Regions from separate parts of the Rossellomorea sp. NS-SX7 genome, predicted to be linked through region 1. Evidence: riboswitches for the same ligand, from Rfam matches in the RefSeq annotation. Region 1 holds a riboswitch; each other region holds the start of a gene.
What was found. Region 1 has a riboswitch for cyclic di-GMP ahead of ACUXV2_RS20950 (EAL domain-containing protein). Riboswitches for the same ligand answer to the same signal wherever they lie in the genome.
Positions count from the first base shown of each region.

Region 2: linked by a shared signal. The riboswitch ahead of ACUXV2_RS18540 (anti-repressor SinI family protein) and the one ahead of ACUXV2_RS20950 (EAL domain-containing protein) in region 1 are both predicted to bind cyclic di-GMP.
Region 3: linked by a shared signal. The riboswitch ahead of ACUXV2_RS17125 (hypothetical protein) and the one ahead of ACUXV2_RS20950 (EAL domain-containing protein) in region 1 are both predicted to bind cyclic di-GMP.

Region 1 covers NZ_CM128249.1:4,209,933-4,212,196, reverse strand. The annotation lists gene ACUXV2_RS20955 (ABC transporter permease subunit) at 1-272, opposite strand, end outside; gene ACUXV2_RS20950 (EAL domain-containing protein) at 421-1,131, opposite strand; cyclic di-GMP riboswitch class II at 1,223-1,304, opposite strand; gene ACUXV2_RS20945 (DNA-3-methyladenine glycosylase) at 1,413-2,000, opposite strand; gene ACUXV2_RS20940 (DmpA family aminopeptidase) at 2,093-2,264, opposite strand, start outside.
Region 2 covers NZ_CM128249.1:3,753,249-3,755,512, reverse strand. The annotation lists gene ACUXV2_RS18545 (helix-turn-helix domain-containing protein) at 1-274, opposite strand, end outside; cyclic di-GMP riboswitch class I at 898-1,031, shown strand; gene ACUXV2_RS18540 (anti-repressor SinI family protein) at 1,065-1,199, shown strand; gene ACUXV2_RS18535 (helix-turn-helix domain-containing protein) at 1,229-1,549, opposite strand; gene ACUXV2_RS18530 (YwpF-like family protein) at 1,642-2,082, opposite strand.
Region 3 covers NZ_CM128249.1:3,437,150-3,439,413, reverse strand. The annotation lists gene ACUXV2_RS17135 (murein hydrolase activator EnvC family protein) at 1-63, shown strand, start outside; cyclic di-GMP riboswitch class I at 342-430, shown strand; gene ACUXV2_RS17130 (hypothetical protein) at 581-853, shown strand; gene ACUXV2_RS17125 (hypothetical protein) at 934-1,251, opposite strand; cyclic di-GMP riboswitch class I at 1,275-1,368, opposite strand; gene ACUXV2_RS17120 (class I SAM-dependent methyltransferase) at 1,687-2,262, shown strand.

The DNA of each region.
Region 1 (2,264 bases):
ATTGCCAAGGCCCCTCCTAATACTTGTAATGAATACAGGTACGGATCCCAGAGCATATCCATGAAATGCTCGGTATACCCTTTATAGGTATAGCTCCAATTTTCTTTATCCCAAAACGCAAAGAAAAACTTCACAACTTCTTCGGAGTACCCGATAAAGTTGTACAGTCCCCTTTCCCTCATCGCTTGAGGAGCAACGCTGATCGCTATGATACCGATGAAGCCGAGAAAATAATAGAATACGAATTTAAACGGAAACCTCAGAAATTTCATCGTAATCCCCTTTTTCTTTTTCCTTCAGTTTAATGGATAATGTAAATTTTTTCAATTTTATTTCAATTTAAACAATTTTGTTTCAACTATTTTTGATATATTAAAAAAAGATCAGGTAAACGCCCTGATCTTCATTCGTTCAAATGAATTATGCGAGCAGCTGGCTCGGTCGGCCAAGAAAATAGCCTTGTCCGATCGTGATGCCAAGTTCCTTGGCCACTTGCATATCTTCTTCTTGTTCAATTCCTTCTAATATGATGATTGTGTCACTTCCATAAAACTGACTAAAAAAAGAGATGAACCGCTGCTTCCTTTCACTCTCAGCCAAATTTTTTGCAAAATAACGATCAAGTTTGATGATATCCGGTTCAAATTCGATGGACTTTTTTATCGAAGCCGTCCCTTGTCCGAAATCGTCAATGGCGTATAACACATTGTATTGTTTCAGATTCTTCAGAGCCTTCAGCAATAACGGGTTCTGCCAGAGCTCATCTGACGTTGATTCATTCAGCTCGAATACAAGGCGACCCTGCAGTTCAGGGTAGGTCCCCATGAGATAGTCGAAATATTTATGAAAGCTTGGATGTAAGATCGTGGTCACATAAACATTAACGAACAGCCGTCCATTCTGATTCCGATTATGCAGGAAGCCCTCAATGGCTTTTGATATAGATAAGGTATCAAGCTTATATAAAATGTTAGCCCTCATAGCTGTCTGGAAAAGCGTCTCGGGATTCTCCTGAAGTTTATTCCTCAGCAGCGCCTCGTATCCAAAAAGCGATTGACTGCGATCAATTGTATATAAAGGCTGATAATCATGATAAATAAAGTCATCTTGAAAAATCGTAAATATATTCATAAAACCCCTATACTTTCTTTATCGTAAGTTTTTGGAACAGAATTCCCCGTTTTCAAATAAAAAAGACCACATGAAAGAACGTATGAATACGTTCGTATGTGGTCGGTTGCGCTACTAGCTCCCCAGAATGTAAGCGCCCATCTATCATTCAGGTTCACAGCTCCCAATGCGAATATTATCATTTTATGTAGAAAATAATCTTAATAAGTAAAATATACCATAAAACTAGTACATTGGGTGTAGTTTTTCTTTATTTGTTTGAAAATTTAGAATCTGATGCACTATCTGGAAACATAAGGGTTACCCTTCACCCAGTAGCGCCATGGATAATCCCTTGCTTCTCCGGTATTGTCGATCCCGATTCTTTTTCCGGAAGCAATTTCGGCAGGGGTATAACCTTCTGCAATCATGATCGGAGGCCCGGTGTAAAACCTTCCATAGTCCTCCATGGTAATCCCTAAAGCTTTCGTCAATTTACCGGGTCCGCTTGTCCAGTTTTTCATCGGCTGGCCTTTTCTTCTTTCCATCATTAAGTCGAGACCCTCCAAAGGTTCGACCGCCCTGATTAAAATGGCATTCGGCACCCCGACTTCAGCCGATACGACATTAACCAGGCAATGGGTATGCATCAAATATGTATAAACCCGGCCTGCTTCATGGAACATGATCTCTGTCCGCTTTGTCCGGCGATTGCCAAAGCTGTGGGCTGCCCTGTCTTCAGGACCCAGATAAGCTTCCGTTTCCACTATATAGCCTGAAGCAATTCCTTCCTCCGTTTCCTTTACTAATACACAGCCTAACAGTGCTTGAGAAAGTTCTAAAGTCGGCTGTTCGTAAAAAGAAAGAGGCAAAGGTGTGTAGTTCATCATTTCACATCCCTTATTGTCATTCCTTCTTTTTATATTTCCTCTTTCCCCACAGGAAAAAACCTTTTATTACAGCGGGCTTCTTTCCATATTCTTTACTTCTTCAAACCGATCAGCAGCTCCAACGGAATGGCTTCCACTTGCCGCTCATTCCTTCCTGTCGTTGTTTCCGCTCCCGCCAGGGCATTCCATATCGCTTCCTCGACACTATCTACAGCCATTTCAAAAAGTGCAGAAATGATCTCACCATCTTCTTTAATGAACGAG
Region 2 (2,264 bases), 460 kb from region 1:
ATTCTTCTCTTGTTAAGCCATTATGTATGGCCTCCTCAAGAGTTTCAATCCAATCTTCATCTAGGGGTATATCCACAGTATCTATTGAAATAATTGATTCAAGAGGGACATTGAGGGTTTCGGCTAGTTTTTGAAGAACTTTAATAGAGGGGTTCTTTTGCAGCCCTCTTTCAATTGAACTGATATATGACTTAGAAATTTGGGAAAGCTGTGCCAATTCATTAATCGTCAGATTCTTTTGGGAGCGGATTTCTCTAATTCGATCCCCCACCATACACATCACTCCAGTTATGTACTATTATATTCATTATATAGAACAAAAAAGATAAAAGAAAATATGAAATATCGAGAAAACAGAAGATATCGGGAGTAAAAACACATAAAATGTTCTTTATTAAGAATAATTAAGCTAATTTGATTCTTTTGTTAATAAAAATTTGCTTTATAATAATGATATGTTCACTAAAAAGAACAAGAGGCGATTTTTATAGAAGAGGAGGATACAACCATGTATAAAAAAGTATGTTCCCGTTGCACTCGAAGTTCGTATAGCAGCAGCGAGATAGGTAAATGGGTTTGTCCATCTTGCGGAAATGATTTAACGAACCATTCCTTCTACGATTCCAAAACTTTAAAAAATATTAATGACAAAGTCCTTCCATTGAAAAGGAAACTGGAGACTTATCAGCAACACAAAGTGAAGAAATAAACGAAAGCTTCGACAAATACTTTTATTGCATGAGAAAGAAAGACAAGTTCTTATAAAAGTATTAAAGATTGGTGTCAAAAAACAACTGAATATGTAAGATAAAGTATAAAATTAATTATCAGAATAGACAAAAAATAACACTAAAAAAGATTATTGAGCAGTATAATGGGTATAGTTCTAATGAACTACTCAGATAAAGGCAAACCTATTGAAAAATAGGGACGCAAAGTCACAGATCTAAGGTAGGAAAATGCGTACATACTAACAGGTATATACATAGGCGAAGTGCTCATTGGGGGACTAAGATGGCTGGATTGCCTGAAATACATGAATGTATTTTGGGGAGGGGATCTAAATGAAGGAACGTGAGCTTGATTTAGAATGGGTGGAACTAGTGAGACAGGCACTGGAGGCAGGAATTTCAAAGAATGATATTAGAAAATTTATTCAAATTCATGGCAAAAAAGCAAATGAGTATAAGATCGTCTAATGTAAAAAGTCTTGCAGAAGCTGCAAGACTTATTTGTTGCCCAATTTCCATTTATTAAATTCAATGAACTCACGGAATTGTTCCTTCGTAATACCGGAATCCATCGCTTCCTCTGCAATTTTGATCCATTCGCGATCGACTGCTGTATTTTCGGGTTCATCGTGTAATAATGCATCCATCGAGATTCCCAAAGCGGCAGAGACTTTTTCCAAAAACTGAATAGATGGGTTTTGTTGAATGTTGCGCTCAATAGAGCTCAGATATGATTTAGCAACCCCAGCTTTTTCAGCCAGTTCTGTCATAGACATTCGTCTTTCCTGTCTATATTTCTTTACTCTTTCCCCGATCATCTTGGACACCTGCCTATTGAATCGTATCGATAAGCCTATTATAACAAACCGTTAACATCTGCTCTACAATAAGTTTACACATTTTCGTAAAATCAGACGCTCGGTTTTGACGTAGCTGGAATACGCGGCTTAGACACCATCTTTTCACGAAATTCTTTCACCAGTTCATCTCCTGAATACCCTTTTTGAAGCAAGTCGTCCAATAATAACTCGGCGTACTCATTGCGCTGTTTCTTTAATTTTCCTTCAAATAAGATACTCATCCGTCCGTTCATTTTCTTAATGCAGCGTATGGACGTCATGAATGCGGCGGGATCATTGGCTTTATGGGAAATGACGACCTGTATTTCCAAGTCATCCTCTCGCTGCTGGACCTTTTGGAAAAATTCAATGTGGTCTTGTGACATATACGTTTCCACAAGCCAAGTACCCTTTTCATCCTCTTTATTGATGATTAAACCGTCCTCAATTTCAAAATCCTGTAGTTCATCATTATCCACTACCTGAAGTGATATCACTTTAAAGGTTTTCATGAACGAACATCTCCTATAAATAGGTTTTTAATGGAAAGTCTATTTTCAAAAGGGGTGTAGATTCTCGTACGTTGTGCAGAACTCTGAATGAAGTGTGTGCACGTGCTCTTTTCGAATACAGCTCAAAACTGGTGATTACTGATTATTTTAAGATTGAAAAAAGTACTGTATACGAAAGAGCT
Region 3 (2,264 bases), 770 kb from region 1:
GCAGGTTCATGGAATGCATCGAAATCCAACTCTGTTAACCCGCGCCAATACATTAATTTCTAATAGAATAATAGTCTATCAAAATCCTGCCATAAGTTTATGGCAGGATTTTTTTGGATAAAAGTGTATAAAGTAAACAAATCTCTGTAGATTTTTCAACCCTTAATATTCATAAAAGAATACTTCCTGAACCTTACAAATAATACGATATAATGTATAATGAAGTAAAATGTCGAAAAAAGAAAATTTTCGCACAAAAAACTCTTTTATTTTGTGTTTCATATTGGTACTATAGTATTATTGTGGATGTATTGAATGTGTCATTTGAACTACGAAGCAACCTTCGATAACGGCAAACTAATTCGAAAGATTAGGACGCAAAGCCACGGATCTAACGTTTTTTTAAAACTATGACCGCCGGGTTACCGAAAAGGATTGGAAGATAAATGAACGCTGTCGACAATCGTCAGCTTTATTTAGAGCCCGCCATTCTTTTTGGCGGGCTCTTTTATTTAGATAATGAGTCCACCGTCACTGCAGGGAACCAAGATGGTTTTGAATAAAGAAAGGAGAAATGAAGATGGAACAAGTAAATATTTCTGATGTAAGTAGACAATTGAGAAGCTTTTGCAGGAGAAATCGTTCCTCTTTAAAGAAGTACAGCTCCTATACAGCGGAAGAAATCAGCGACATGGTAATGAGCAGACTTGGCTGTGAAGAGGTTAAGAGAATCGTAGACGACATAGAGCTGATCGATCGCAGAGGCGGAAACACAGGACTTTACTTGATGCTCATTTTAGAAGCGCTAAAGGGTTCAAGAAATGTCAGTACAGATGAAAGAGCGATTATATAATAAAAACCGGATGTCAACTTCTTTGACCGCCGGTTTTTTGTTATTTTTATTAATCCTCTTTCGTAAAAGTCCATCCTCAATTATGCAGACTTTGACAGCCATTGTTCTAGATTTTTTTCAGCTGTACGTATATCCATTGTAATGTTTGTGAGAAGCTCAAAATGGTGGTCTCTTTGACCGTGATGTTTCAAAAATTGAAAGATAGCCGGCTTTTGATACTTGATCACCGTCATCACTTCCATCATTGGCAAGTATGCTTCTCTAGGCTGAATGCGCAAAAAAGAGCGTATGAGCTGAATGTACTCTCCTGCATGCTTTTGATCATCGTTCCGTAATTCAATCAGTGCATTTAACTTACTTATATGACGTTTAATCGTTTGCAGTTCTTCAAAAGTCATCATGATTTCCCCTTTTATCTTTTGTTGGCGGCCCGGCCACCCTAGCGGAATAATAAAATCCGCCTTAGGCCCGAAGCTTTGCGTCCTTCCTTTTCAGAAAGTTTGCCTTTTTCAACAGAACCCTGTCAAAAAGAAATCCACCTTATCCTTATTATCGACTACAGTTCCTATACTGTTAATTGTTAGTGAAGATAAAGTAATAGTTCAAAAATACTAAACTCAAAGCAGAATAAAAAAAGTTCTTCTACTTGATTGGTGCCGAGAAAAGCATCATACTTACATACATAAGAGGGTATCCAACTAGGGATAATGATTCTTACGCGTCTATATATCAGTAATAGTGAAGAGAATAGAATAAAACAATCATTCGTCAAAAGCCTGCATAAACAGCCGTCGTTACCTAAAAACCAAACCAACAAAACGGAGGGACCAACCATGCAAGGACACGGACACCTTTTTGAACACCACAAAGCATCAAAACTGCTCGACCCAAAGCGGCAGGAAATGGTACCGGTAAACAACGTACTCGAACTTCTTCAACTGGGGAAAGATGACACCGTCGCCGACCTCGGGTGCGGAAACGGCTACCTGACACTGCCAATAGCAAAATCAGTTGATACCAAAGTACATGCCGTAGACCTGCAGCAAGAGATGCTCGAATATCTTCAGCATCGTGCCAAGGAAGCGAATGTAAACAATATTGAATATGAAAAGGCTTCTCTGGAATACCTGAGTTTTAACAAGAGCACCCTCGACAAGATTGTATCTGCATTCGTCCTGCATGAAGTGCCGAATCTGACCAAAGTATTCCAAGACTTAAGTGACATGCTGAAGGACAATGGCATCTGGTTGATCCTGGATTGGGAAGCAGTAGAGTCTGAGATGGGACCACCTCTCGAGGAACGGATTCCTTCAGAAGAATTGGCCCAGCAGTTGGAAACCGCAGGATTCAATACGGAAGTCGGTCATCTGCATCCTGCTGTATATTTTATCGTTGTGCGTAAGGGATGAGC